4 regions of the Neobacillus sp. S1115 genome follow, and region 1 is predicted to be linked to each of the others. Evidence: riboswitches for the same ligand, from Rfam matches in the RefSeq annotation. Region 1 holds a riboswitch; each other region holds the start of a gene.

Region 1 (7,833 bases):
ATTTAACTTACTGTAATTTGAAAGGATGTTTTAAAAATGGCAAAAAGTGTTGTAATTGCTGAAAAACCTTCTGTCGCACGTGATATTGCACGTGTGCTTCATTGTAATAAAAAAGGAAATGGGTATCTAGAAGGCGAGAAATATATCGTTACCTGGGCACTAGGACACCTTGTCACGCTTGCTGACCCAGAAGATTATGATGTGAAATATAAAACATGGAAATTAGAAGACCTGCCAATGCTGCCTGAACGTATGAAGTTAACAGTCATTAGGCAGACCGGGAAACAATTTAATGCCGTTAAGAGTCAACTGACTAGGAATGATGTCAACGAAATAGTCGTGGCCACGGATGCAGGGAGAGAGGGAGAATTAGTTGCACGTTGGATTATTGATAAAGTAAAAGTCAATAAACCTATTAAACGTCTATGGATCTCATCTGTTACTGATAAAGCGATTAAAGATGGTTTTGCAAACTTGAAGCCTGGCAAGTCTTATGACAATTTATATGCTTCAGCTGTCGCACGTTCAGAAGCTGACTGGTATATTGGGCTGAATGCAACACGTGCTTTAACGACTAGGTTCAATGCCCAACTAAACTGCGGACGTGTACAAACACCTACTGTTGCGATAATTGCAGCACGTGAGGACGAAATCAAAAACTTCAGAGCGCAATCCTATTACGGCATTGAAGCCCAAACATCCAACCAACTAAAGCTGACTTGGCAGGATTCAAAAGGAAACAGCCGAAGCTTCGATAAAGAAAAAATTGAGGCCATTGTCAAAAAGCTTGGCAGACAAAACGCTATTGTAACGGAAATTGAGAAAAAGCCTAAGAAATCTTTTTCTCCGGGTCTTTATGACTTAACAGAATTGCAGCGCGATGCGAATAAAATCTTTGGCTACTCTGCTAAGGAAACGTTAAACATTATGCAAAAGCTGTACGAGCAGCATAAAGTTTTAACGTATCCTCGTACTGATTCGCGCTACATTTCTTCTGACATTGTCGGAACACTCCCTGAACGGTTGAAAGCATGTGCAATAGGTGAATATCGTCCATTAGCTAATAAGGTCTTAAGTAAGCCTATTAAAGCTTCTAAAGCTTTTGTTGATGACAGCAAAGTATCAGACCATCATGCGATAATACCAACAGAAAGCTATGTAAACTTCTCAGCCTTCACAGATAAAGAGCGTAAAATTTATGATTTAGTCGTCAAACGTTTCTTAGCGGTATTATTCCCGGCATTCGAGTACGAGCAGTTAACGCTGCGAGCCAAAATCGGTGATGAGAACTTCGTGGCTCGTGGAAAAACGATTATTTCAAGTGGCTGGAAAGAAGTTTACAATAATCGCTTTGAAGATGACGATGCGTCAGATGATTTGAAAGAACAGATTTTACCTCGCATCGAAAAAGGCGATACATTAATTGTGAAACTGATCGCCCAAACGGCTGGACAAACAAATCCGCCAGCTCGATTTAATGAGGCGACATTACTTTCGGCAATGGAAAACCCTGTAAAGTACATGGAAACAACCAATAAACACCTCGCAGAAACATTAAAATCTACGGGTGGACTGGGAACTGTTGCAACACGAGCCGACATTATTGAAAAGCTATTCAACTCGTTCTTAATCGAAAAACGAGGCAAAGACATTCATATTACTTCCAAAGGCCGGCAATTGCTGGATTTAGTGCCGGAAGAGCTAAAATCCCCTGCTTTAACAGCGGAGTGGGAACAAAAGCTTGATCAAATTGCGCATGGCAAGTTGAAAAAAGAAGTGTTTATCAGCCAAATGAAAAACTACACGAAAGAAATCGTGGCTGAAATTAAAGCAAGTAATAAAAAATATAAGCACGATAATATTTCTACAAAAAATTGTCCTGACTGTGGAAAACCAATGCTTGAAGTGAATGGCAAAAAGGGAAAAATGCTCGTTTGCCAAGATCGGGAATGTGGGCATCGTAAAAATGTCTCACGTGTTACAAACGCGCGCTGTCCACAATGCCATAAAAAACTTGAGCTGCGTGGCGAGGGTGAGGGCCAAATCTTCGCATGTAAATGTGGATATCGTGAGAAACTTTCTGTTTTCCAGGAACGCCGGAAAAAAGAATCCGTCGGAAAAGTGGATAAACGGACAGTACAAAAATATTTAAAGAACCAGGACAAAGATGAAGGACCTTTGAATAGTGCGTTGGCTGACGCGTTAAAAGGGTTGAAGTTTGATTAACACCATACTTATGGGGCTATTCATGAAGATTGAATTTCTTTATGAATAGCCTCTTTCATTCATTATCCTGCTAAAGTGATAATGTGCTAAAATTCAGAAAATTTTGTTGACAGGCAAGGTATCTGTCACATAAAATATTATCAAACTAATAATAATTTTTAGAATGGGTGGAAAATCATGAGGCAGCGCCGAAGAACCGTTCAAAATTTTATAACGTTTATTAAAGAGGCTGGATTCCAAATCTAATCAGAAATGGAATCCAGCCTCTTTCTTTATCTTACTAAAGTAATAGAGGAGTGGAGAGAAATGATCACATTAACAGGTAACAGTCTAACATTGGAGCAAATGAAGGAAGTATTGTACCGCGGCCAAAAGGTTGGCGCTTCGGAACAAAGCATGGAGGCAGCAGCCAAAAGCAGGGAAGCGGTGGAACGAATTGTTTCTGAGCGTAGAGTGGTTTATGGAATCAATACCGGGTTTGGAAAGTTCAGCGATGTACTTATCGATAAAGAACATGTGCAGGATCTGCAGTTGAATTTAATCCGCTCGCATGCCTGTGGAGTCGGGGAGCCATTCCCAGAAGTGGTGTCAAAAGCAATGGTCGTACTTCGTGCCAATGCCCTGTTAAAAGGTTACTCAGGCATTCGTCCGGTAGTCATTGAAAGACTGATTGAGCTGGCTAACAAAGACATTATTCCGGTTATTCCGCAGCAGGGTTCACTAGGGGCTAGCGGGGATTTGGCGCCATTATCCCATTTGGCATTAGTTGTTGTAGGTGAAGGCGAAGTATTCTATAAAGGCGAGCGTGTGGAAGCAGGCATTGCACTTCAGCAGGAAGGTCTTTTCCCACTAACACTTGAGGCTAAAGAAGGTCTTGCTCTCATTAACGGAACGCAAGCCATGACAGCTATGGGGGTCGTCGGATACCTAGAAGCAGAGCAGCTTGCTTTTGAGAGCGAACTGATTGCTTCCATGACGATTGAAGGGTTAAATGGAATTCTCGATGCTTTTGCAGAAGAGGTTCAAGTGGCCAGAGGCTACCAGCAGCAGATTGATACAGCAGCAAGAATTCGCCGCTATTTGAGTGACAGCTTATTAACAACGATGCAGGGAGAACTGAGGGTTCAGGATGCTTATTCTCTTCGCTGCATCCCGCAGGTTCAAGGAGCTTCCTGGCAAGCGCTTGATTATGTAAAAGAAAAGCTGGAAATCGAAATGAACGCGGCGACTGACAATCCACTAATTTTTGATGATGGAGAAAAGGTCATTTCCGGTGGAAACTTCCACGGGCAGCCAATTGCTTTTGCAATGGACTTTATGAAAATCGCAGTAGCAGAGCTTGCTAATATTTCGGAACGTCGTGTGGAACGGTTAGTTAATCCGCAATTAAGCGATCTGCCGCCGTTTTTAAGCCCGCAGCCAGGCCTGCAATCAGGGGCAATGATTATGCAGTATGCAGCGGCTGCACTTGTTTCAGAAAATAAAACTTTGGCACATCCAGCTAGTGTGGATTCCATTCCATCATCGGCAAACCAAGAGGATCATGTCAGCATGGGGACGATAGCATCAAGGCATGCACATCAAATCATCCAAAACACTCGCAGGGTCCTTGCGATTGAGATGATTTGCGCCATGCAGGCCGTCGAATATCGCGGTGTAGAGAAAATGGCGACCCATACGAAGAACTTCTATGAAAAAGGCCGGGAGCAGGTGGCATCCATTAAGCAGGACCGCATCTTCTCGAAGGATATCGAAAGACTGGCAGAATGGCTGAAAACTGTGGAATTTTCTCAGTTTATGAAGAAATTAAGCTTCGAAAAATAAAACAGAGTAAAAAGGCGTGAAAACTCTTCACGCCTTTTACTCTGTCTGCTCAGGAAGCAGGCGGGCGGTATCCTGCCGCGTGTCCTCTTCCTCAATTCTATTTTTAAAGGCCTCCTGGGTGACAATAAATTCTTCATCACCAATTGCCTGCTCAGCATGACTCGCGGTCATGGTGTTCTTTGGGAATTCACCCGGATGGTTTTTGTTTTTATGATTAAAATGTTCTCCACGTGCCAAGTCTAACACTCCTTTCGTTATCGCTTGTAGCATGCCCCAATAAAGCTGAAATCATTACCGATTTATTTTTCAACCAAAATGGACCTTTGTTATAATAAATCTAGTGAGTATGCTAAAAAAGGAGGGCAATAACATGGATATGTTTCATATTGTCTCAGAAGATCGGATTAAAAAAGCATACAAAGATGGGGAATTTGAAAATCTTCCTGGATATGGAAAACCGCTGAAGCTTGAAGATTTATCAGGTATTCCAGAAGAACTGCGCATGGCTTACAAAATCATGAAAAATGCAGGCTTTTCAGAAGAAGAAAACCATTTACGCAAAGAGATGATGACCATCGAGGATCTCATCAAAAAATGTGACGACAGCGGTAAGAAGGAAGATTTGCAAAAAAAGTTAAATGAAAAGCTTCTTCGCTTTAATCAATTGATGTCAAAACGAGGGGCGAAAACAAATTCGTCCATTTTTAAAAATTACGAACAAAAGGTAGAAAAACGGTTTAAATAAATTCTGATTAGCCAAAAAAAGCTGGCGAGGAGAGAATTTTTACAATTCCTCTTCACCAGCTTTTTCTTCTAATTTGGCAGGCTTGCACATGCGGTCTAAGAAATAACCCGCAAATACCATAAAAGCAATGGGGATTGAAAAGTTTAACACATGAATAATGGTCAAAGCCTATCACCTCTATTTGAATATTAACAATATTCTGTATATTATTATGTTGTTAATATTATATGCTAATCGTCACAAATTAGACAAATGTTTTCGTCATAAAATCAGAGCCAAAAATAAAGAAGGAAAAATTTTCTTCCCACAAATTAGGAGAATATTCGACTTCAAATGCTCTATTATTTTTATATTCCGCTTTAAAGGGATGGAAATTGAAGGAAAAGTTGCGGAAACTTGACTAAATTTGTCTAACAAGGAGGTTCAGAATATGAAAAACGCTGACAAAAACTAACACTATGTTAAAAAAGGACTAGATATAATGAACTTACTAAATAATAATGTGAATTTAGGCCTAGAATTTAAGGACTAATAATAAATAGGAAATTTCAGAAAAGGCAAACCTGGTGAAAGTCAGGGACGCAAAGCCGAGGATCTACGGTGGAAATAGAGAGAAGCTATGATGGCCGGGCTGCCTGAAATACGGGTAAGTATTTTAGGGGGTTGTTAAAATGAAGATGGGGATAGAGCAGATGGAGAAGATTGACAGAGATTGGTTGACACTAATTATGGAAGCTAAGAAAATTGGATTGTCGGTAGAGGAAATAAGAAATTTCCTTAGCGGTAACAACAAATCTGAACAGTTTCATACATATCAAAAGCAAAAAGCATCCTACAAGAATTAAGCATTCTGTAGGGTGCTTTATTTTTGCTCATATTAGCTGTTGCTTTGATTGTTCCGCCATTTATTGAATTCCAAGAACTCGCGGAATTGATCTTTTGAAACACCGGAGGTCATGGCTTCCTTTACTAAATTCATCCAATCATTGTCCAATGCCGTCTTGTCAATCTGCTCATGTATTAAATGCTCAACCGGAATGTTTAATACACCGGCAATCTTTTCAAGAAACTGTATGGACGGATTTTTTTGAAGGTTTCTCTCAAGCGAGCTTAAATAGGATTTTGCAACACCTGCCTGCTCTGCTAGTTCAGAAAGTGACATCTTCTTCTCTTGGCGGAATTTCTTTACGCGGTCACCTATCATGGATTCTCACACACCTAAAAATAATTTATAACATCATTCTATCAAAAAGAATTTGAGAGTACCATATTAAGAACAAAGGAATATGGCAAATTATCGAAATTTGCATAATTAATTTTTACATTGAGAAAGTAGTTTTGAAAAATAAGTCCGTTAGCGTTAATATTAAAGTGTTGCCAAAAATGTCATATAGTAATCGTTTTTTATATACCAGCATTCGCACAAATAGGTCTCCAGACAAAAGAATTTATTCAAAAAGGCAGGGGAACATTACATGATTGTCTTAAAGTCACAACGAGAAATCGAAGCAATGAAAAAGGCAGGGGAAATCCTCGCTGCCTGTCACAAAGAAATTGCAAAAATGATGATGCCAGGGATTACCACTTGGGAAATTGACCAGTTTGTAGAGGGATTTTTAAAAAAGCATAATGCCACTCCGGAACAAAAAGGTTATAAGGGCTACGAATACGCAACATGCGCAAGTATTAACGATGAAATCTGCCATGGCTTCCCGCGCAAAGAACCATTGCAGGAAGGGGACATCGTCACGATTGATATGGTTGTTAATTACAACGGAGCCTTGGCTGATTCAGCATGGTCTTACGCAGTTGGCGAGGTTTCCGAAGAGACTAAGCATTTGTTAAAAGTCACAAAGGAAGCCTTGTACAAGGGAATTGAACAAGCGGTTCCAGGCAACCGGATTGGCGATATTGGTCATGCCATTCAGACTTATGTGGAAAGTGAAGGACTCTCGGTTGTCCGCGACTTTATCGGACATGGGATTGGAGCAGTGATTCATGAAAAGCCGGATGTACCGCATTACGGTTTGCCAGGTAAAGGCCCAAGAATTAAAGAGGGAATGGTATTTACGATTGAGCCAATGGTGAATATCGGATTATTATTCACCAAAATGGATTCAAACGGATGGACAGCAAGGACCGTCGATAGCACCTATTCCGCCCAATATGAGCACACAATCGCCATCACCAAAGATGGCCCGATCATTTTAACTGATCAAGATTAAAAAATAAAAAACAGATCTCATTCGAGGTCTGTTTTTATTTTTTACGCAAGTTTCCCAATTCTTCAACTAGAGCCTGCATTTCATTAGGGCTGAAGGAATTCTTTTTCATTACCATTTCATAAATCTCTTTCAACTCTTCATACATTTCCTCATCAAAATGGGAAGGTTTAATTGCGCCTAGATTCAAAACCTTTAACTTCTCTTTAATTTGCTCAATCATATATTCAACATTTTCTACCGACTTCAACGATAAATCCATTTTCGCGGTCACCCTTTCGGAATTCATATGTCCATCTTTTCATGTTCACTGAATGATGTCAACATAGAAAAATTAGGGTCAGACTTGCATACCCTCTCTAGATAAAGCAAAATAAATGATAGGAAAAATCATTGGAATAATTTTCATTCATTTTTATGATTAAGCAAGGAGAGGTTAAGATGACAAAGAATAAATTTTGGCAGGGAATGCTCATTGGAGCCATTGCTGGCGGAGCGGTCAGTATGTTCGATAAACAAACCCGGCGAATTATGAAAGAACACGTGGGCAGAGTTTCCGGAAAGGTGTCCCATATTGTCCGGCATCCGGGTGAAATGGTCGGGAAGGTAAAGGAAACGGCAGAGAAAATTATTGATACCGTCGAACAGGCGGGAGAAGATATCTCCTATATCATGGATAAGGTGGATGAGCTTCGCGACCTGACACCTAAAGTGACCGAGACAATCAAGGAGACAAAGAAAACTTTCAGAGATGATGTGGATGCCGACTTTGTTGAGGAAATCTTTGATGAAAAAGAATTCAAATAAATAAAGGAG
Region 2 (7,833 bases), 2.0 Mb from region 1:
CCCTGAAGAACGGGAACGATTATATGAAAAAGCCTGGCAGGAGGGCGGCCTATTTACACTTACCTACAATTACAATGATATAGCTTTGCTCCCAGAGTCGAATGAAACAGCCGCATCCTTTATCCGCTCCAAGATTAAGCAAATTGTTCATGACCCCGAAGTAGCACAAAAGTTAATGCCGACCTACTACTACGCTACTAAACGACCTATCATAGATACCAACTATTTTGAAACCTACAACCGAGAAAATGTCTCACTTGTTGATATTAAGGCAGCGCCAATTATGGAAATTACAGCAGATGGAATCAAGACGACAGACAACGAGTATGAATTAGATGTCCTTGTGTTTGCGACTGGTTTTGATGCCATGACAGGACCTTTATTTAAAATTGATATTCGTGGAAAAAACGATGTCTCGCTCAAGGATAAGTGGGCAGACGGCGCCGAGTTGAAGACCTATCTTGGACTAGCCACTTCCGGATTCCCGAACATGTTTATGCTAACCGGTCCGCAAAGCCCATCGGTACTAAGCAACATGATGGTTTCGATTGAGCAGCATGTGGATTGGGTTGCCGATTGCATTGATTATCTTCGTGAGCATCATTTGGAAGCATTTGAAGCCACTGAAGAGGCGGAAGTATTTTGGAGCCAGCAATGCCGCGCCATTGCCGACATGTCTCTGCTAACTAAAACAGATTCCTGGTACATGGGTGCGAATATCGACGGTAAGCCGCGCGGATTCCTTGCCTTTGCCGGAGGAGTCGGGCTATATCGATTAATTTGTGATGATGTTGCAGCAAGAGGCTATGAAGGGTTTACCTCCGTGCTAGCACGTGATAACCAAGATGATAGCAAAATAAAGGAGGGTTTTTTTAAGTCAAATATTGATCCGCAAGCGTGGTTTATTTTAAAGCAATTAGAGTCCGCCGGTGCCCCTCCTATGGAGCAGCTTACCCCTGAACAAGCTAGGATGGGTGATTTTAGTCTTTTAGCAGGTGCGCCTGAAGAGGTAGCCAAAGTAGAAAACAGGACCATTCCGGTACAGGGAGGGGAAATCCCTGTCCGCATTTACACGCCGGCGGGTGAAGGGCCATTCCCAGCATTGGTTTACTACCATGGCGGAGGCTGGGTCATCGGCAACCTGGATACTGTTGACGTGCCTTGCCGGATGTTGGCAAACAGGGCGGGTTGTGTCGTCGTTTCTGTCGATTACCGATTGGCACCTGAGAACAAATTCCCGACTGCTGCTGAGGATTCGTATGCTGCAGCTAATTGGGTGGCGGAAAATGCTGCCGAGATTCAAGTAGACGCTGAGCGTATTGCAGTAGGAGGTGACAGTGCGGGCGGAAACCTTGCAGCGGTTGTGGCCTTGATGGCTCGTGAACAGGGAGGCCCTTCATTTGCCTATCAAATGCTCATCTATCCAGTTACCAATCACGCTTATGACACGGACTCTTATCGTGATAATGCAGAGGGTTACTTTTTAACAAAAAATACAATGGTCTGGTTCTGGAATCATTATCTTCCTAATGAAGAGGATGGCCAAAATCCGTATGCTTCGCCATTATTGGCAGAGGATTTAAGCGGACTTCCGCCAGCGCTGGTGATTTCGGCAGGCTTTGATCCGTTGCGCGATGAAGGGGAAGCCTATGCGGAACGGCTGAAAGCAGCAGGTGTACCGGTGGAAGTGACGCGCTATGACGGAATGATTCACGGTTTCTTCTGGATGCCAGGTGTGCTGACGGAAGCGCATAACGCCATCAACCAGGCAGCCAATGCCTTGAAGGATGCATTTAATGCTATAAAAACTAGATAGATATATTGCAGATTTTTTAGGAGGCTAAATCAAAACTGGAAGAACATATATTTAATTAAACCATTGTAAAATTGACCTTAAAATAATCAAATGAAAACAGGGTGGTCCTATCAGTGGCTACTCTGTTTTCTATTAGCACCTGAATTTTGGTGTGATTTTTTTCGATTCTTTTTAATGGATTTTTTCATAATCATTAGGTGAATTATCTTTGTCTAGAATTCTTTACCAATTTATAATCAACAATTTACATAACCTATACAGAGAATTAAAATCTCCTTGCTATGTTAGTAATAGATATATTTTTTAAACTGTGAACTTAAAAAACTAGAGGAGGTTTTGTTATGAGTAATCTGGATTCACAAAAAGAGATGGACAGAAGGAAATTTATCAAAATCGGAGGTATAGGTACACTTGCATTAACATTAGGAGCAGCTGGCCTTCCAAAAGATTTGTTTACTGGGACAGCCTATGCCGAATTAAATGATGATATGAAGCTTCAATTTAATCCAGACGGCAAATTCAAGATTGTTCAGTTTAATGATACACAGGATGATGAAAATATTGACCGCCGTACCATACAGCTGATGGAAAAAGTCCTTGATACAGAGAAACCGGATTTTGTAGTCCTTAACGGAGACAACATCACTGGGGGCTGTGACACTCCTAGCGAAATGGAACAAGCCATCAACAATGTGGCCCAGCCGATGGAGCAAAGAGGGATTAAGTGGGCCATTACATACGGAAATCATGATGAGGATTCCACTCCAAAAAGCGGCCTAAATGAGGAAGATATGCTGGGTATTTATATGTCTTACCGATACAATATGAACACACCTGGGGTAAAAGACATTACAGGTACTGGTAACATGAATCTTCTTATCAAAAATTCAAAAGGGACGGATGCGGCGTTCAACCTCTGGCTGCTTGACAGTGGAAGATATGCTCCTCAAACGATTGCGGGTCAAGATTTTCAAGGATACCCGACATGGGATTGGCTCCGTATGAACCAAGTCAGCTGGTATTATGAGATGTCAAAAAAACTGGAACAGCAATGGGGGCATAAAGTTCCATCGCTAGTATTTATTCATATACCGCTTTGGGAGCACAGATTTATGTGGTTTGGAAGTGTTGACGGAAGAACGGACGCCCATCACGCGAAGGCCTTAATTAAACACAATATTGTGGGCGAAAGAAATGAAGAGGAATGCCCGGGGCCAATCAACAGCGGAATGTTTTCAGCCATGCTGGAAAGAGGGGATGTCAAAGGGGTCTTCTGTGGACACGACCATGTCAATACTTATATGGGTAATTATTATGGAATCTTACTTGGCTATTCCGGCAGCACAGGTTTTGGCGCATACGGCCTACCAGGGGCTGACCGAAATAGATTGCGCGGTGCCAGAGTTTTCAATTTAGATGAAAACACGAAGGACGTTCTTGTGGAAACTCATATGGTGTTTGCTAAAGATTATGGCATCGATTTGACTGCCAATGACCAAAGTACTGCGCCTGCGCCGATAGATGAAAGCAAAAAGAAAGAAAAAGTGATCAAAAGCAAATTTTAAAATGAAGCATAGGGACGGTTCTCACGCCTCAATTTCTAGCAAATATGAGGCATAAGAACCGTCCCCATGCATCTTTCTGATTTTTGGTATGTAATATTTGAAAATAATGTAATATAATTAAAATAATTAGTTTATTTAGATAAAGGCAAACCACTCGAAAGATTGGGACGCAAAGCTACAGGTCTAAGGGTTCGATGAAACTAGGATGGCTGAGCTGCCTAAAATAGTAGATATTTTAGGGGGATTTCATTTGACTACACTTGCTTATGACAACGAACTTGAAATGGATGTGGTGGAACTTAGTGATGAAAATATTATAGAGGGGTACATTACCGCTTTACTAAAAATGGCCGACAAAAATTATAAATTGTTAGAAAATGAATTGTTGAAAAGAAGGTTATTTTTGGTTGCCTTAGAACGCTACGATAGAAGAAAGGCGTTTTTCCACTCCGTCTTTTCTGACTAGAGCACAGAAGCCACTCGAAAAAGAAAGCTCCAAGGACTTTTTAAAGTGCTTGGAGCTTTCTTTTTTATATTAAAAACTATTCCTATAAACATAAGCATCTTTTGGCTGCTCAATGATTTTATAATCCGTCACTTTTAAAATAGGGATTTTCATTTTAAAAGGTTGATAATACATCGTGTCCATCGTTCCCGTTACTTCGTACCACTGATCATTTGGGATGTGGACATTTTCAGGAAATTGAATCATCATTCCGAACACACCAGAGTCAGCAATACAGTGAATAATCCCAAATCGGAATAAAAAGATTTGGTTGCCATTTAACCCCGGACCGTTATATGAAAAACCCTTCATCGTCATGGTTTTCCCAACAAATTCCCCGGAAAAATTGTAGATGACTTCCAGACCTTTTAAATAGTCCTCATCTGTTAAGGTAATATGGTCATTTCCTTTATACGATTTGAATTCCTTTTTGACTAAATCCGTAAATGCATCCTGGCCCATAAATTTACTCATGTCGGGATTTAATATTTGATGCATGCCATAACGGTCGGCCCCGTCCTCTAACGTAGGAAAACTAAATCCTTTGGCATTAACTAATTGTGAATCTAGGGTCGCTACCGGCAAAAACACACCTGTCAAAGCGGGAAGAACAATCATCGTATACGAAACCGTTCTTTTTAACTTTTTTCTAAAAGAAGGCTTTTTATGGTCATGTGAATGATCGTGATGGCATTCATGACATTCCAATTCTATCTCTGATTTTTTCTCTTTAATGTACCATCTGATTCCTTCTACAATAGTCAGGAAGAATAGGGCATAAATCATACTGTAGGAAAGAAAGGAATACTTCATATTAATATACTTCGAAATGTTTCCTGATAAATGCAAATAGAAAAACAAGTTGGTAAACAATAATAAAATCACGACGCGAAACATTTTCTTCCCTCCTCCTTTACAGTAATAGTGAACCGATAAATACGAATGCTGAAATTAACGAAACAAGCAGGATGACGAATTTTGGCTTGAACGTTCCGAACATCATCAGCAGGTTCTTGATATCAACCATTGCACCAAACACCAAGAATGTCACAATTGAACTTTGTGAAAATGTGTTTCTGAAAGACGAAGCAACAAACGCATCCGCTTCAGAACAAATTGATAAAATGAACGCCAGCGCCATCATGACAAGAACACCCGCTACTTTGGAATGTCCAAGTGCCGCTAACGTAGAAGTCGGAATAAATGTTTGCATCGCTGAAGCGATTAACGAACCCATCACCAAGTACTTCCCGACGTGGAAAAATTCATCGATGGTATGAGTGATCACGCTGACCAACTTTTGCTTCGTATTTTGTTTCGAATGGTCATGGACATGAACATGTTCATCCGCATTCAGCCTTAACTGGTTCGTCTTAACCACGAAAGAAAGAACAATCCCAACTAAAATCGAAACCACGATGGCAAACCCGGCACGATACCAAACCATCGTCCAGCTATTGCCAAAGGCGATGTACGTTGAAAAAAGAACGATCGGATTGATAATTGGTCCGGTGAGCATAAACGAAATCGCGGCGGGAAGGGCCACACCTTTTTCGACTAATCTTTTCGTAATGGGAACAATTCCGCATTCACAGCCTGGAAAAATTGCGCCTACGAAACTAGCAGTTATCACCGAAAGAATCTTATTTTTCGGCATGATGCGGACAATCATATTCTCCGAAACAAACACTTCGATCAGTGCCGCAACAAACGCGCCGATCACAATAAAAGGAATTGCTTCTATTATTATACTAATAAATATCGTGTTTAATTGTAACAATTGATTCATAGGAGATCCTCCTGTAATGAAGCCTCAGTTAAAAAACATACAAAATTATAACAGAAATAATGGCAAATGATAATGTTTTTCGTTTCCAGAAGTGGGAAATTTCTTAACCGAATTAATAAATCTTTTGAAAAAATCACAAAAACCTATTATCATAAAACTAAATGTTATTATAACCTGGTCTTAATATTAAGTAATAATTTAGGTAAACTGGAGATTATTGTATGTCAATTGAGACGAAACAAAAGAAACCTAATATTGACGACTATTTTAATTCACTCGGAATCAAAGAATGCAAAAGCAAGCTCGCCTTTTGGAAGCACGTCACTGCTGTAGATTCCGTCTTGGCGGAGGAACTGGAACCGCTTATTTCCCGCAAAAGGAAAGGGAACATATATGATGTGAAGAATCAAACCCTGCCATTTAGTTTAGCGGCAGAATCGTGGACGATGTCCTTTCACAAATCATTGCTCACCTGGGTAAGCCAGCAAAAGCAATTAAAGCCAAAGAGAATTTTGGAAATCGGGTGTGATAATGGATTGTCGGCATGCTGGTATGCACAGCTTTTTCCTGATGCGGAAATCGTCGGAGTCGACCAGTCGGAAAACGGAATCCAGTGTGCCCGGCAGTTGGCCAAGCAATTAGGGCTCTCAAACGTGAGTTTTTATCAAATCGGCTTTATGGAGCTCCTCGACCATTTTTCTAAGCATTCTTTTGATATGATTATTTCGGTACGCAGTTTTCATGAGATTATGGGACCCATTTTCATTCAAAAATATTGGTCACTGCCTGATCACCTGAAGGAAAAACCAACGTTTGGTGACAGCTGGTATTTACAAATAGTTGACTTCTTTTTAACCCCGAACGGAACTTATCTCTCTTGTGAGCGATTGGAGAGCCCGGCAGATGTCGGAAAGTGGGCAAATTTACTGAAAGAAGCCAATCTCCATGTACAATGGAGTGACAGTGAAATCATCGACTATTATGATTTTAGAACAAAAAAGCAATCTCCTGTCATCGTAGCGACAAAAAAAGAAACAAGACTTTCCACTTTGGAAGGGATGGAACACCTATATTCGAAAAATCAGCCGCTTATATTAGAGGCTGGCCAATCCTATACCACGGTGAATGCAGAGTTTGCCTTCCACCGACTAGGAGAGAAAACATTTCAATCTGGACAGTATTTGGCTGTACCCAACCACTGGTTTATGTATCGATTTGAAGTTTGGGAAACGAATGATTTTCTGCTCGTCTATTGCTATGGTAATATGGGGTATCGTCAGTTGGACATTCTTCCTGCCGGGACATACGGAGAGGCAGAGCTGCTAATCGAGCAGGCAGCCGGCCAGTTCTGTCACCTCGGACCGATTGTAAAGTACAACAGCCTGAAAGACCGTCCAGAATAAAAGCTTCATTTATAAGGAAGGGGGAGTCATGGTTGAAATCCAATGCCCTAAAAGGTTATCGGAAATTAAGAGATATCTATGAAAATAATCTGACAGTGGAATTGCTTTCAGAAGAGATCAAGACATGTGTGGCGGATGATGATGCAGTCGCTGTTAAAAAGGAAATGTTTGATTGCGATTTTGATATTTATGGGGTTAAACAGGGCGGAAAACTTATTGGATACGTAAAAAGAGAAGATATAAAAAAAGAAGGAAAAATAAGTGAGTTTGTTGAGGATTTTCATGCCGATAACCTTATTTCAGATTCCACTTCTTTGATTGATTTGCTGGATATTTTTCAGGAGAGAGAATTCACCTTTATCCTTGAAAAGAACAAAGTTACCAGGATCGTCACGGTGGCCGATTTGCAAAAGCAGCCAATAAGGATGTTGGCTTTTAGTTTCGTTTCACTTCTGGAAATGTATATCATTTCAGTGATTAAAGAATTTTATCCGGATGGCAGCTGGGCTGATAAGTTAACAGAATCAAGATTAACCAAAGCAAAAGAGCTTTTGGAAGAGCGGTTAGCAAAAAATGAAGCCCTGACTTTGGTGGACAATTTACAGTTATCCGATAAAGGCACGATCATTCGGAAAACGCCAAAATTAGTCGAGCTGCTAGGCTTTGAATCAAATAGTCAATGCAAGGAATTTTTCAGAAAAATTGAGGAATTACGAAACAATACAGCCCATTCCCAAGAAAAAATTTACCATGAC
Region 3 (7,833 bases), 2.0 Mb from region 1:
AGCGTTAGGATTTTTTTCATTATTTTCATCCTTTGGTGTCAAAATTACAGATAGAGGTCGATTAACAGGCCTTTGATTTCCCCTATCTTATTAAGCAATTGAATATTTGCATCCTCTTTTTCTAAAATTTCCTTCGACAGCTCCAACAAATTTCTATCAATCTCTTTAATAATTTTTAGTCTCCTCCCCCTATTCATTGACGTGAAAGAATCCGTTATTTCTAAAGAGAGGCCATTTTTTACAACTTCCTGCAAAAAGGATTGAATTAATTTCTTATATTTTTGAAGATCAGCAGCCGTTCGTGACTGAACCAATCGCTCCCCTTGCTTTTGAATCCCATCTAAAAGGGAGCTTAGCTGCTCTTTTACCAAATTGGTCTTTGAATCTGTCAAAATCTGTTGGAATGAGGATGATTCAGCTTGCTTCGTTTCTTTTGGAAAAAACATTTTTTCGTTTGTGACACCAAATCCGTTACTAACTTTCAAGGGAAAACACCTTCCAAACGCTTAAGTTTGTGATTGTCGATATTTGTAAAACTAAATTACAATAAATTATTAATTTTAGCAATCATTAGAAAAGGAGAAATTTATGACGACATTTATCGGTTTGATTCTGGCTATCGTTTCTATCGGTGTAGGGATGGTATTAAAAGGCGCGTCGTTTGAAGCGTTGGCGAACCCCGCCGCCTTTATAATTATTTTTGGTGGAACGATCTCTGCCTTGTTTGTCGCATTTCCCATAAGTGAAATAAAAAAAATTCCGATGCTGTTGAAAATTGCTTTTGTTGAGCCAAAGCTGCCGAGCCAAGACGAAGTCATCGAGATGATGGTGGAGTGGTCGATGGTGGCTAGACGCGAAGGCGTACTCGCATTGGAGGAAATCGCCGAGTCCGTCGAGGATCCTTTTTTAAAAAATGGCCTTGAAATGATTATTGACGGCAGTGACCGGGACCAAATGGAGGAAATCTTGTTCAGTGAACTGGAAGCAGCGGCAGAACGGCACAAGGCCGGCAGCCTCGTCTTCAGCCAGGCGGGGACGTACGCGCCGACACTAGGCGTTTTGGGTGCTGTGGTTGGTTTAATTGCGGCGCTCGGAAATCTTCAGGACATGGACAAACTCGGACACTCGATTGCCGCCGCCTTTATCGCAACGCTTCTAGGGATTTTTTCTGGATATGTCCTGTGGCATCCGATCTCCAATAAACTGAAGCGCATAGCGAAAAAAGAGCAGGACCTGAAATTGATGATGATGGAGGGACTCCTTGCCATCCAGGAAGGGATAACACCTAAATTGATTGAACGAAAGCTTGCTGTTTATTTGCCAACAAAGGCACGTTTGAAACAGGAGGAAATGGTTGTGAAAGAGGTTGAGAGTCTGTAAGACTGTGAGTTCAACCCTGGAAAAATAGAGGCTGCGTTTTGACTAGGATATCTTGTAAGAAAGGAGGAATAGAACGGTGAGGAGGCGGAGACTGCAAGATAATGAAGAGCATATGGACGAAAGCTGGTTAATTCCTTACGCGGACCTTTTGACCCTGCTGCTTGCTTTGTTTATCGTCCTATTTGCTTCGAGCAGTATCAATTCCGAAAAGTTGCAGCAAATCATGGTTTCGATGAATTCAGCTTTGAGCGGCAAAGGAAGCAGTTTGATTTTAAAAGAAAATGCCAGTTCGCCTGCGGTGAAGCCGCTCGAAAAAACTGCCGGCGAAGAAGAGAAACAGGAAGAGAATGAAAAATTGCATAGCCTGATGGAGAATATTCAAAGCTATATCGAGGCACGCGGCTTGGAGAAGGTCATCACCGTTCAAGACGAGCCTAAGGGAATCAAACTTTCCCTTAAGGATGTCATTTTGTTTGAGTCCGGCAGCGCCGAATTGAAGGGAAATTCCCCTGCAATTTTGGGTGACTTGCTGGATTTGATTAAAGGAGTGCAAAACCCTATCAGCATTGAGGGCCACACGGATAATGTCCCGATTACTGGGGGCAGATTCAGGTCGAACTGGGAATTGTCGTCTGCCCGTGCTTTGTCCGTTCTTTACTTTTTCGAGCAAAATGGCATCTCTTCTGATAAATTACAATTTGCCGGCTTTGGCGAGCAAAAGCCGTTGTATCCGAATGACACAGGAGAGCACCGGCAGGCCAACCGGCGGGTAGATATCATGATTCTAAAAGTCCAAGAATAATTTTTTCCCAATATAAAAAACGGGAAAACACTTGCTGAGACAAGTTGTTCATCGTCAAAATAGTAGTAAATCCATAAATCGTACGAAAAGGCAAACCCATTGAAAAATGGCGACGCAAAGCTACAGGGGCTAAGGTCATTGGTCATTCCGATCACCATGCTAGCCAGCTCCCGAATACGGACTCCTGCGATTTATGACAATAGAAAAGGGGTTGAAAATGGAATGAATACATTATTAGCTAAATTCAAAAAAGAGTGGCACTTGTTTAGGGTGAATTACCATGAGCTGTTGCTTGCAGACTGTCTTGACTATGAGTTGCAGTGCAAGCTCGAACAAAAGATTACTTACCATAAAATGAGATTAAATAGTTATTGTTGAGAATTAATTCCCCCCTTGATTGGTTTTGGACATGGAAAATAAAGGTCTACGAATTTCGAACAATATCTGCGATAATAGTAATAGATTTGTGAGAGTTCATTCAAAACACCATCAAGGAAGGAAGCAGCAATGAAACAATCTATAAGTTCAAAATCCATAAGCCTGGCGCTCACTATATCCATTATTGCCATATCGTTTTCGGCTATCTTTGTGAAATGGTCCGACGCGCCAGCTTCAATTTTAAGTATGTACCGAATGTTGTTTGCCAGTTTGTTATTGGCACCGATGGTCTGGGTGAAACGCAAGGAGTTTAAAAAAGTGAGTCCAAAGAATGGCGCCATGCTCTTTTTCTCCGGAGTTTTTCTGGCCCTGCATTTTGTTCTTTGGTTCGGCTCGTTAAAGTTAACCACGGTTGCAAGCTCGACCATCATTCTCGCACTGCAGCCGATTATTTCGCTGGTAGGCGGATTTTTTCTTTTTAAAGAAAGAACGACTGCTTCCGCACTGGCCACAATGGGGATTGCAATCATCGGAGCAATGATGATTGGCTGGGGAGACTTCGGTTTAAGCGCTGATGCCATCCGTGGCGATCTTCTCTCCTTTTTCAGCGTTATCGCGGTGGTCGGTTATTTATTTATCGGGCAAACCGTCGTGAAAAATGTATCCCACTGGATATACAGCTTTAGCGTGTTCCTCTGTGCGGGGATTGTGCTTGTTGTTTATAATCTGTGGGCCGGAGTGCCGTTTCTCGATTATCCACCGAAGGAATGGGGGATTTTCCTACTGCTAGCCATCGTTCCGAGCCTTAGCCATGTAATTAATAACTGGCTATTAAACTATGTGAACGCGACAACCATTTCGATGAGTATTCTCGGCGAACCAGTCGGCAGCACCATTTTGGCTGTCATCTTACTCGGAGAGCGACTATCAGGCTGGCAAATCGCCGGCGGCCTCCTCGTCCTGCTCGGCGTCTTCTTCTTCATGAGCAAAAAACAAAAAGCCGCCCCGCCAATGCAGAAAGCAGCTGAAAACGAAAACTTCCACATAAACGAAACCCCCGGGGCCTAAGCTCACAGGGGTTTTTGATGCATGGGGACGGTTCTTGTGCCTCATAATAGTGAGGCATCAGAACCGTCCCCGTGCTTCATGTTTATTTAAAGGAAAAGCCGTTTTGTTCAAGAATTTGTTTTAGGTTTTCTCGTAAGCTTGCTGAGGCCGCGATGGTTTCCGGTCTTGTGCATCTTCGTGCCGTGTGTTCGCACCATCCGTAATCCATCCCGTGCTTTTCAGGTTCTCCCGCCAAAGAGACCCTTCTTCCATCATACGTTCTCCTTGAAATCATAATTTGATCATATTCATTCAAATAAGTATCAATTTCTTCTATTGAATAAGTTTCAGCATGAACCGTGACTTGTTCAGGAAGCCGTGGTTTTACACCCCTTCTCATCCCCTCTTTCTCGAAACCGATCGCTAAACCTGCGACTGCATAAACACCCTCCGGTAAACCTAGTTCCGCCATAACTTCCTTTGGATTGTTCCGAATAGACCCTACCGGGACACTACCGAGTCCCAAAGATTCAGCCGCTACTAAAGCATTTTGCAGCGCTAAAGCAGCGTCTACGGATGAAAGCAAAAACATTTCTAGCGTCTTGGCAGAAAACGTATAGCCCTGTCTTTCAGTAACATATTTTAATCGGAAGATATCTGCACAAAAGATGAGAAAAACGGGTGCTTCCTTGATGAAACTTTGGTTTCCCGATAATGCAGCTAACCTGCTCTTTCTTTGCTCATCCTTTACCACGATTATGCTGTATGCCTGAAGATTGGAAGAGGTTGGGGCGCTTCGTGCGGCAGTAGTAATAGCCTGCAAAGCCCCCTCCGGAAGCGGATTCGGAAGAAAACCTCGTACAGATTCATGGGCTGTAAGTACTTCAATCGTTTCGTTAATCAAATCTTTTGAAAGTTTAATTCCCTCTAATGCCAACCTACTAGAAATCTTCTCTTGCAGCATGAAAACATACCCCCTGTTGAAAAAATGGCAGAGAGAAATGGAAAATCCCCCTGCCTTACTTTAATGAATTACCGTTTTATCAGAATGGGCTCATGCCCCCATTCATTGCCTCCGTCACTGCGAAATGATGCACGAGAACCGTCCCCATGCATCACTTTATATTATGATTTGTTTGCCGTCGATGTAGAAGGCTGGGTTTTTGACGACGCCGTCGATGTGGACGCCGGCTGAGATGGTGCCGCCGAAGGTGTTGTTGCTGCCGAAGGCGACGTGGATGGTGCCGTAGACTTTTTCGTCTTCCAGTACAACTCCTGTGATGCGGGCTTTGTCATTGGTACCGATTCCGAATTCGGCCAAACATCTTCCATCTCCGTCTCCCAGAATCTCCAATAATCTGCCAGCGTCATCCCCTTCAGCATTCACAATACGCCCTTCTTCAAGGGTTAATAAGACCGGCGTTTCCAAACGGCCGATTCCCGCCAACGAACCATCAATCAGAATTTGACCACGCGCACTTCCTTCAACAGGAGCAATGTAAGCCTCACCTGAAGGTAGGTTCCCGGACTCACCTTTATTCAAATACATGCCTGTGCTCGGAACCCCATTACGCCCTTCAATAGAGAAAGATAAGCTATACCCGTCCTTCTCAATCAGGACCTCGCGCCCTTCCGTCAAAAGCTCCGTAACCTCTTCAGTAAGCTCTTTAACCTTTGTATAATCAGCAGAAATGGCGCCTTCTAAAAACATATCCTCCGTAATCCCCGGCATCGTAGCGATTCTTGTACCAGCTGCTGCCGCTTGTTTGCGTGCCTGGGTATGTGTTAAGGAATGCTGCGTAATGCAGACCGCCACATCCGCTTCCACCATCGCGGCCGCAATCGAGACAGGAGGCTCTTCCCCTGACTTCTGCCGTTCCTTCATCACGACAATCATTGCTTCTGCGCCTAGCTTTTTACCTGCTTCATATAACGCCTCTCCAAGCTCTTTCTTGACATCGTCAGTGACAACAAGAAACAATTCGCCCTCTTGCAGTCCCAAACATTTTTCCAATACACTTTGGCTAACTTCTACTAACTGCTCTTTCATTTATGATCATCCTTTTTTTATTTAAATCATTTCTGATACTAATTTTGCCATAATTGCGTTTGAAAGGATAACTGGCAAGCCTGAAGCCTTCACCGCCAGTTCCCGCGCTTCCTCTGTATAGCCCATGCAGTCAAGCAAAATGATATCCACTTTACCTTTTAGTTCAATTGCCGCTGCCTCGTAGCCCGCAGGATCATTTTTATAAGGAGAAGCTACCGCAAATACTGGATCAAGCCCGAATGGAGTATATTTTGGTTTCAGGTTCGCCTTTTGTTCAGGAAGCGGCACGATGACACCAAACCTTCGGCCGCCAACCATCGCTTTTACCGCAGGCGGAATAATATGGTCCGGCTCAATCAAATAAGAAGCCTTCGTTGTTAGGCCGGGAAACACACCTGTACATAACAGAAGAATTTGCTTGATACCCATTCCCTCAAGCTCATCAATCTTCCTTTGTAAAATCGGTTGTATTTTTTCCCGAGACATCACAACAGATTCACCTGTCACTAATCGCGATGTCAGCACATAATCATCCGCTTCCGGAAATAAATGCTCTTCCACATACTCCTTGGTCATTCCGTCTAAGACGCCAACCTGGACGAGTTCTGCCCGATTCTCTAAATATCGTTCAATGATTGGGGCTACATCAGTCCTTGGTGCCTGCCCAATCGTAATCATACCCAATTTCTCCAACTCTTCACCCCTAAAGTAAAAATAAAGGAGGGCACTCGCCCCCCTTCTCTAAATTAAACCTGAGAAGCCTTCTGCCCCATGGTCTGCAGTTGTTTCATTGAACCATACAACTCTGTGATTTTTGCAAATTCATCCTTGCTGTACAGCTCACAGGTTCCGTTTGTAGCTTCCTTGGCCACTTCTACAGCAAAGCGAACGGCATCGGCAATGTCCGTTTCGTGGCTTGCGCCTGTACCGCAGCCAGGTACGATGGATTGAGCCGTAATCGCCACACCGACAACCGGAGCTTCTGTTGCGACAGCCGGCTGCAGGATAGAATTAATATGGTATAAATCATTGCCATATGGCGTAATATCCTGGGTCGTAATTGGGAATGTCACAGCCAATTGACCTGTTGCCATCTCCATTATGCGTAATAGATCATCGCTCACCCGCAGGATATAACCCTCTTTAACTGTTGGAGAAATAGCAATCCCCTTATGATTAATAACGCGATTACCCTTTGTTGTATCAATGGATAAAATAGCTTCCATTTCCGGTACCACTTCATATCTGTTCATGGTTAAAATATCAACCGGTGAATCCATAAAATCAACCGGTGTATGTGGGCGTGTCGGCGCATTTGGGCAAATATGTGTGGTGACAATCACGTCACCGACCAAGGTGTCCCCTTTTACCTGCATGTCCGCAAGCTTTAATGCAGAGGCAACCGCTGATACGGCTCCGTCCGCATCAGATACAAGACCGATTCGGTTCGGACGAGCGCCGATTCCGCCGAGGCGTCCAACGATACCAAAGGTTAGCGCATCTCCACCATTGCTTTTTCCATTTGATCCTGGAATCACAATTTTAATAAAATCAGTGCTGCCCTTTTCACCAGTCACCGTTTGAACCGTAACGGTAACGTTTGGATATGGCTGGAATAATTCCTTTACCGTTTCTCCTGACACATATGCATTATCCAATACATCAATCGCTGTTAAAGTTTGTTTTAGTACCACTCTTGTAACCTCCTAATCTATTAAAAGCAATATTGCAGAATTGACTTTTTCAGCACGTCCTCAACCGGCTTCATTAACTTTTCGTTTTGCATCGTGCTGCTTAAAATTAAGTTTTCCTTTGGTACGGCAATAACCGCTATTTGCTTCCCTTTTGCCATGGCAGCAGTAACGATCGGCTCCGCTGTTCTTGCATCAAGGGTCATGATTAAATCTGGGAATGTCGCGAAACGCTCGCCATTTTTCTCAATCGTCATGTACTCATTCCAAAAGGTTAACTCATAGGAATCATTGATGATGACAGTACCGACATCAAACCCGCCTGTTGTTTCAAGCGTGAAATCCGTGACAATCCCTTCGGTGACAACCCTGCCGCCAAGCTTTCTGACTACAGCATCAATGGCGGACTCGCCAACATGGCTTAATAAGGCTTCACCCACTTCGATAGCTTGGCGGATTGCACCCGGTGCCCCGTTCGCTTTGGC
Region 4 (7,833 bases), 1.6 Mb from region 1:
TATAGCATCCGTGTACCAAATCTTACTGACAGCATTTCTTTCACACCAGTAGCAGCTGATTCGAATGCAACAGTAAACGTTGTCGGCAGTCCTGTTATAAGCGGGCAGCAGACGGCGCCGATTCACCTAAATAAAGGAGATAACACGATTCCTGTTGAGGTTACTGCCCAAGACGGAACTACCACGACTTATACCATTGTTGTGAAACGGAATAATCCGCCTGTTACATCAAATAGTTCTTTTTCAGTTAATGAAAATGCGTCTCAGGGAACATTAGTTGGCAGGGTTCCTTCAACCGATATCGATGGGGATGGTCTGAACTACAGAATTATTAGTGGGAATGACACCGGCGCTTTCGAGATCAATCAAAGCGGAGACATCACTGTAGCTGATGAAAGATTATTAGACTATGAAAATATTCATTCTTATGAATTAACCATTCAAGTTAGTGATCAAACTGATTCTGTTACTTCAAAAGTGACAATCCAAGTGAATGATGTGAATGACCATAATCCGATACCGGCTGGCTTTAACGTGTTCATGAATGAAAATACGCCTAATGGTACGACGGTTGGAACAGTAACAGCATCGGACGGGGATGCGGGAAGCCGGTTATCCTACTCGATTACGGCTGGAAACGAAGCAGGTGCTTTTATCATTAACTCGAATACCGGTGAAATTACGGTAGCGGATTCTAGTAAACTAGATTTTGAAACGGTAAAAAATTATACACTAACCGTCCAAGTAAGTGACGGAACACATACAGCTGATACAACCGCAGGGGTCTACTTAATTAATGTAAACGACAATTCGCCGGTTATGAACAATGCGGTATTCCATGTTGATGAAAACGCCGTATTTGGAACCTGGATTGGAAGGGTCATCGGTAGTGATGCTGATGGAGATCAACTAAATTACAGTATCATCTCAGGCAATGAATTAGGTGCCTTCACGATTAATTCTATGACTGGAGACATTATCGTTGCCGATAGCAGTAAACTGGATTACGAAACGAAAACATCCTATGAGTTAAAGGTAAAAGCCAGTGATGAGCAAAATACGTTGGCTTCGCCCTACTCATTATTAAGGGCATTAATAAGCAATAATACTGCAACAGACATTGCCACCATTACGATTCATATCAATGATCTAAATGACAACCACCCTGTACCGCAAGGATTTACAAAGAGCCTTGACGAGAATACAGCAAACGGATCACTGGTTGGAACGGTAAACGCAACAGATGCGGATGCTGACAGTCATTTTACCTATAGCATCACTTCCGGAAACGAAGCTGGCGCTTTTACCATTGACCCAAGCAGTGGTGCAGTGACAGTAGTCGATTCTAGCAAACTGGATTATGAAACGGTTCAAAGCTTTAACTTAACTGTCCAAGTAAGCGATGCTACGAATACAACAGATACCACTGTGACAATCAACTTAAACAATTTGAATGACAATTCACCGGTTGCAGGGTCAGCATTATTTTTCCAAACGAATGAAAATACGGCTAACGGAACAATGGTTGGAATTGTAACAGCTAATGATGCGGATAACGACCAGCTTAGCTTCAGAATCGTCTCTGGAAATGAAGAAAATGCTTTTGCCATTGATTCTGCAACTGGAAAAATCACGGTTGCCGACCAGTCCAAACTGGATTATGAAACGGTTCAAGGCTTTACGTTTACCGTCCAAGCCAGTGATGGTGCACATACAGCGGAGACAAGCATAACAGTCAACCTAACGAATTTGAATGATAATATTCCTGCATTAAACGACGAGATATTCACTATTGATGAAAATTCGACAAACGGAGCAACTGCTGGTATCGTTCGCGGAACGGATGCTGATGGAGATCAGCTGCATTACAGTATCGTAACAGGAAATAATGCAGGAGCGTTCGCAATGGATGCGTCTACTGGAAAAATAACAGTGGCAGACAGCAGCCAGCTGGATTATGAAAAAGTCCAAAGTTTTACATTAAAGGTACAGGTCAGTGATGGAACACATGAAGCAACCTCAGACGTGAAGATCAACTTAACGAATCTGAATGATAATCCACCAGTTTCAGCGGATGCGGATTTTACAATTGATGAAAAGTCCGCAAACGGATTAAGTATAGGTACCATTACGGCAAGTGATGCTGATGGAGATGCTGCCTTGTATTCGATTGCATCCGGAAATGACAAAGGAATCTTTGTAGTGAATGAAGCGACTGGCGAAATCACGTTAGCAAAGGCTTCTCTTTTAGATGCGGCAGCAAAAGCTGTGCACACACTGACGATTTATGTGAACGATGGGAAGTATACTGCCGTTCAAACGGTTACAGTCCATATTCTTTCAAGTGATACCACCCTTAGCCAATTAACAAGCAGCAAAGGCAACCTAGATCCTGCATTTAAACCGGAGACGACTCGATATTCTATGATGGTCGGGGAAAGTGTGAAGACGATTAATCTAACTCCGGCTACAGCAAATGCGAATGCAACAGTAAAAATTAATGGGAAACAAGTGACGAGCGGTCAAGCAAGTGATGATATCGCCTTGAACGCCGGGAAAAACACGATTGCAATTGAAGTAACGGCTCAAAATGGTCAAAAAGCAGTCTATACTGTTACGGTGACTCGTTTGCAGAAGGTTGTCCCTGCCGTTACTGCAAAAAATGGGATAACAGGAACTGTATCAGATGATCAAGTCAACCTGGTTGATGATAATGGAGCACTCGTTGTAGAGTTAAAGCAGAATCTCGATGAGATAAATACCATTAAATTTACAGGTGAGCAACTAGAAACATTAATCAATAGACATGCAGTGATCAATATTTTGAAAAATGATGTCCAACTCTCAATCCCAGCTGCTAACTTTGCTAAAGGGGAAGACCTTACGTTTAGTTTGGAGAAACTAGACAAAAATCCAGCGCAGCTTCCTTCATCTAATTTGGCGGTGAGTGCTGTTTATGATTTCACGATTAAAAGGGGAGATCAAATTATCAGCCAGTTTGATCATGAAATAGAACTTGCCTATCCAACTGATGGCGTTGATCATCCTGAAGAATTGAAGGTTTACTATTGGAACACAGGTAAGAAGGCATGGGAATTAGTAGGCGGAGTATATGAAAATGGTATGATTAAGGCCATGACTAATCACTTTAGCACCTATGCCGTCTTCCATCCTAATGACCTAGCAGTTAAAAAGAAAGAATCAGATTTACCGAATACTTCAACCAATATGTATAACTGGCTGTTTGCTGGTATTCTTTTCATTCTGCTCGGAGGAGCACTATTCATGGTGCAGCGATTAAGACAAAGAAATAACTAATTTAAAAGGCTGAATTTCAAAGGGAAAAGATTCTTCCAACCTTTGAATTCAGCTTTTTTTTAACATCCTAAGTAATCATGATTTTACAATAAAGGTAAATATAATTAACAAAAATGCAAAATATTACAAAAATAGACATAGATTTAGGTAGTTAGTCCCTGTATAATAATGGTAGACATTCCATAAGAATCATAGCAACCTACCTAAAAGGATAAGACGCAAAGCTATAGGGACTAAAATTGAAACCAACTATGCTAGGAGGTTGACAAATTTTTCATAGGTCTTTTTGGGTGTTTATATTGGAAGAAAAGGGTTGAGAGGAGTAATATAATGAAAAAAGTTTTCTTGATACTATTTTCAGTTGCCATATTCTTAGGAGTAGGATCGCCTGCTTTTGCAGCTGAAAGTGATGATGTTCAAAATGCAATCAAATTAATTGAAAAGACAAACAAAGATATCGATGAAGAAATTGAAAAAGCAGTAAAAAAGGCTGATAAGTTACAAGCTGATTATCTTCTTGATGTTCGTAAAATTGAAGAGGGAGATCAAGTAATCAAATTAAAAAATGAAAAAGAAAAAGTTGTGTCTGACTTAGCAGCAGCTCAAAACGATACGAAAAAACAAGAGGAACTAAACAAAAAGTTAACGGAAATATCTGCAAAAATTGAAAATGAACAAGCAAAAATTAATAGTAAAATTAATGAAATCAATCAGGATATAATGGAAGCGACCCTTCAGCTGGTAACAGTAGACAATAAGGATTCAAAAAAGATAGAAGAAAAGATTAGTAAACTAAATGATAAGTTAAATAAAAGATCTGAAAAGTATCAAGAAAAAACAGAAAAGTTTACGAGCGACCTTCAAAAAACCATTACTGATATTTATGATAAAACGCTTAATATGTCAGCAGAAACAATAAAAAAGGCTGCTGAAAAGGGTGTTCAAGCTGAATGCAGCTGGAAGCTAGTCCGTTTTGCTGATAAGTGGGTATGGATTGATCCTATTAGAATAGTCGGCTGCTAAATTTATTTCACATTTCTGAAAAATATATAGTAAAATAAAAACGAGTTCGAACCTGAGCTCGTTTTTATTCGTATTAAGGCGGGATACCATGGAAGGATTTATGATTGGCAAAAAAGGAACTTTTGTCGAAAAAGTAGATTTCGAAAATAATGGAGTATTTAGTTTGTTAACTCGAGGGGATGGAGTTGAAATTATCCACCAAGGGATAGAAGAAGGAAGAATGTTCTATATTTATCCCAGCGAGAACGCTAATGCTCTGGAGTTTTATTATCTATTATCAGGCCAAGTTGTTTGTGAACTTGATAATCAAAAGTTAACATTAGGTCCTGAAGATTATTTTTCCGCAAGAGGTCTTAAAAATCCAATCCACTTTACCGCCCTTTCGAAAGTAACCTTATTATGCGTGTTTACGGAACAAACCTTTGTTCATATAAGTAAGGACATATCCTCTCTTATGGAAATTACGAAACAAGTAGAATTAAAAGATAGATATACTCATAAGCATAGTGATCGAGTGGCAAAGTATTCTGTGAAAATAGCTAAAAAATTAAAACTAAGTAAAGAACAATTGGAGAATTTAACTGTGGCTGCTGTGCTTCATGACATTGGTAAAATTCATGTGCCAATTGAGATTTTAAATAAACCAGGAAGATTAACGGATGAAGAATTTGAGATTATAAAAAAGCACCCTATAGATGGAGCAACAATGATAAAAAACTCTTATTATCAGGAGTTGGCTCCAATTATTGAACAGCATCATGAAAGGCTAAATGGCAGTGGCTACCCTTATGGATTAAGCGGAGATGAGATTCTTTTGGAAGCAAGAATTATCGCAGTGAGCGATACATTCGATGCAATGACAGAAGATCGTGCTTATAGGAAAGCATCTAAAGAACAAATTGCAATAGATGAACTTAAGAGACTGGCTGGCTCTCATTATGATACAGAAGTGGTGTGGGCCTTCGAACAAATATTAAAAGAAGAAGGACGAATTGACTAATCTTTTGAAAAACGGGGGTAGAGCCCCGCTCAAAGTTGAAAAAGCGCGAAGGAGGGGGCGGTTTACTTGTGATGAAACAAGAAAACCGCCTCCATGTCTTGGTGCTAATCCGAATCCTCTTCAGAGGTTTTCACCCATCCGCCATTGTTTACGGCCATACTGAGACAAGTTCTTTTTAAGTAGTAGATATACCGACCTATTTATGCTAACAATAAAAGAAAGTGATTTTAAAAATGAACTGGTTCGTAATTATAGAGATAACAATATAGTTTTAATTATATTGTCTCACGTTAGTATGACCGCCTTTCTAAATTAACCCTAGAGATGAGGTATTTATATATGAAAGCACTTGTTTTTAATACATTTGGAGGTCCGGAAGTCCTGGAATATTGCGAAGTAAAGGATCCTGTCATCGGTCCGGATGAAATTCTTGTAAGAATGAATGCAATTGGCCTAAACTTTGCAGATATTTATAGAAGGAAAGGAAATTATCATCTGGCCGGGGAGCCTCCCTATATTTTAGGTTATGAAGGTGCCGGAATGGTAGAAAAAGTAGGAGCAGCGGTGCAAGGCATAAGCTCGGGAGACCGTATTGCATTTGCTGATGTTCCATTTGCCAATGCAGAGCTAGTAGCTGTTCCATATGAAAAATTGATACCTCTGCCAGAATCAGTTTCATTTAAGGAGGCTGCCTCTATACTCCTTCAAGGGCTGACTGCACATTATCTTACAAGGGACAGCTATGCTGTAAAAAATAATGATGTTGTCTTAGTACACGCAGCAGCCGGAGGTGTCGGGCAGCTTCTTGTTCAAATTGTAAAGCTTCTTGGTGGTAAGGTAATAGGCTTAACATCTTCCAAGGAAAAAGTAGAAGCGGCAAAAAAAGTGGGAGCGGATTTGGTTCTTCAGTACAGGGATGACTGGAAGCAGAAAGTTCTGGAAGAAACGAACGGCAAAGGGGTGGATGTTGTTTATGAATCAATAGGCTCAACACTCATGGACAGTTTTGCTGTTACGCGCATCGGTGGTACAGTTGTATTTTATGGGATGGCAGGCGGAGATCCGGCCCCAGTTGATCCCCGTATGTTGATGGATACCTCAAAAACTCTAACGGGGGGAGATCTTTGGAATGTTCTCACTTCTAGGGAAGAAAGAGTGACACGATCAAAAGAGCTGTTTAGATGGATAGAAGAAGGAAAAGTAAAAGTATCGGAGCCAACAACTTTTGCGTTAAGAGATGGACAAGAAGCTCACCGATATCTAGAAAGCCGAAAAAGTACGGGTAAAATTTTATTACTGCCATGAAAACCCAATCCCTTTGATGAAAACGCAAATTCCCCAAAGTTTTTCTTTACTTTGGGGGATGCTACCGACCAGGAAGGTATGGAACCTCCTTAGGTGTATATGTGATGACATCAGAAGAATAGATATCAATTTGTAATTTGTGTTTTAACGCTTCTGCATGAATGAGTATAGGTTGGTTGTATTCATTTTTAAAGATGAAATCAGGCCCGTTCCAACTGACGGTGGCATCCCGCTCTGGTGGAACGTAGGTAACCTCTTTACTGTGTGAATAACGCTTAACGACTTTTAAACCTGCATTATCCACTGCATTAAAAAGGGTAGAGGATACTTGACAAATTCCACCGCCCAGGTCTTCTGTATATTCCCCTTTCACGATGACAGTGGCAGGAAGATATCCTTTTCCTGCGGACCTTTCACCAACCACTTTATTAAAGGAAAATGTTTCACCTGGAAAAAGTACATAATTATTAATGGCATTTGCAGCAAGATAAATGTTATTGTTTCTTTCTTTGTTATTGGAACTGAAGAATGTAACATATTCCCCAATTTTTTTTGCTCTTATATTTTCAAGTAATTCACTGTCGACCATTGGAAAAGTGGTTTGTAAAGGGACATCGAATTCAGATGAAGTATTGTTAAAATAATAAGAAAAAATTTTTTCTGTAAAAACTTCGCGGTTTAAATGGTAACCGACTTGTTCCGGAATAATATTCCCATTAATATCTATCATTGCGTTTTTAGGGTTTTTCGAAACCTGCCGATCGATTTCGTCCATGAATTTTTGAAATTTTTCTGAATCGATAATGGCTAAGAATGGCAAGTGTATCGCAAAATTAGTACCGTTAACAACTGAGATTGGATGACCGTTGTGAGTGATCACTAAATTTCCTGGCATCGTCACTTGTTGAGATAACATTATTAGCCCAAGCATCCAACTGAAATTCATATGTTTAAACCTCCCTACTATCATTATGAGTTGAAATCTCTAATTCATGTACTGGGAGCTCTACTTTCATTACCTTCCTTTCTGGAAAGGAATCCTTTTGCAGCCAAGATTGTTAGGAATTGTGTTAACTTTTGTAGTTCAAATACAAACGCGAATCAAGGTCAGAATAGGTATTGTAGTGACCTTCAAAAAGGTTTTGCTTGTTTTTGTCACAAAATCACTCGCTCACTCGTTATGTTTG

Evidence for each region. A riboswitch is a leader RNA that binds a small molecule or an ion and turns the genes downstream of it on or off. The one in region 1 is predicted to bind cyclic di-GMP.
Region 2: linked by a shared signal. The riboswitch ahead of ACZ5B7_RS15665 (hypothetical protein) and the one ahead of ACZ5B7_RS06115 (anti-repressor SinI family protein) in region 1 are both predicted to bind cyclic di-GMP.
Region 3: linked by a shared signal. The riboswitch ahead of ACZ5B7_RS27195 (DMT family transporter) and the one ahead of ACZ5B7_RS06115 (anti-repressor SinI family protein) in region 1 are both predicted to bind cyclic di-GMP.
Region 4: linked by a shared signal. The riboswitch ahead of ACZ5B7_RS28700 (kinetochore Spc7 family protein) and the one ahead of ACZ5B7_RS06115 (anti-repressor SinI family protein) in region 1 are both predicted to bind cyclic di-GMP.

What each region holds. Positions count from the first base shown of each region.
Region 1 covers NZ_AP038275.1:1,252,708-1,260,540, forward strand. Annotated here, with positions in the region: gene ACZ5B7_RS06090 (DNA topoisomerase III) at 37-2,226, shown strand; gene hutH (histidine ammonia-lyase) at 2,533-4,050, shown strand; gene ACZ5B7_RS06100 (hypothetical protein) at 4,087-4,287, opposite strand; gene ACZ5B7_RS06105 (DnaJ family domain-containing protein) at 4,421-4,795, shown strand; gene ACZ5B7_RS06110 (hypothetical protein) at 4,835-4,960, opposite strand; cyclic di-GMP riboswitch class I at 5,342-5,434, shown strand; gene ACZ5B7_RS06115 (anti-repressor SinI family protein) at 5,467-5,640, shown strand; gene ACZ5B7_RS06120 (helix-turn-helix domain-containing protein) at 5,673-5,999, opposite strand; gene map (type I methionyl aminopeptidase) at 6,271-7,020, shown strand; gene ACZ5B7_RS06130 (DUF1128 domain-containing protein) at 7,055-7,279, opposite strand; gene ACZ5B7_RS06135 (YtxH domain-containing protein) at 7,459-7,824, shown strand.
Region 2 covers NZ_AP038275.1:3,219,362-3,227,194, reverse strand. Annotated here, with positions in the region: gene ACZ5B7_RS15675 (alpha/beta hydrolase) at 941-1,816, shown strand; gene ACZ5B7_RS15670 (metallophosphoesterase family protein) at 2,158-3,381, shown strand; cyclic di-GMP riboswitch class I at 3,516-3,603, shown strand; gene ACZ5B7_RS15665 (hypothetical protein) at 3,632-3,847, shown strand; gene ACZ5B7_RS15660 (TIGR03943 family putative permease subunit) at 3,917-4,783, opposite strand; gene ACZ5B7_RS15655 (permease) at 4,800-5,693, opposite strand; gene ACZ5B7_RS15650 (methyltransferase domain-containing protein) at 5,897-7,078, shown strand; gene ACZ5B7_RS15645 (hypothetical protein) at 7,111-7,833, shown strand, end outside.
Region 3 covers NZ_AP038275.1:5,535,776-5,543,608, forward strand. Annotated here, with positions in the region: gene ACZ5B7_RS27175 (flagellar basal body-associated FliL family protein) at 1-20, opposite strand, end outside; gene ACZ5B7_RS27180 (YaaR family protein) at 45-485, opposite strand; gene motA (flagellar motor stator protein MotA) at 589-1,380, shown strand; gene ACZ5B7_RS27190 (OmpA family protein) at 1,457-2,182, shown strand; cyclic di-GMP riboswitch class I at 2,262-2,357, shown strand; gene ACZ5B7_RS27195 (DMT family transporter) at 2,690-3,628, shown strand; gene ACZ5B7_RS27200 (NADPH-dependent oxidoreductase) at 3,711-4,571, opposite strand; gene ACZ5B7_RS27205 (aminopeptidase) at 4,728-5,657, opposite strand; gene ACZ5B7_RS27210 (AroM family protein) at 5,679-6,350, opposite strand; gene ACZ5B7_RS27215 (DUF1177 domain-containing protein) at 6,404-7,351, opposite strand; gene ACZ5B7_RS27220 (DUF917 domain-containing protein) at 7,372-7,833, opposite strand, start outside.
Region 4 covers NZ_AP038275.1:5,887,098-5,894,930, reverse strand. Annotated here, with positions in the region: gene ACZ5B7_RS28705 (cadherin domain-containing protein) at 1-3,318, shown strand, start outside; cyclic di-GMP riboswitch class I at 3,502-3,588, shown strand; gene ACZ5B7_RS28700 (kinetochore Spc7 family protein) at 3,649-4,341, shown strand; gene ACZ5B7_RS28695 (HD-GYP domain-containing protein) at 4,430-5,341, shown strand; gene ACZ5B7_RS28690 (quinone oxidoreductase family protein) at 5,666-6,646, shown strand; gene ACZ5B7_RS28685 (VanW family protein) at 6,708-7,592, opposite strand.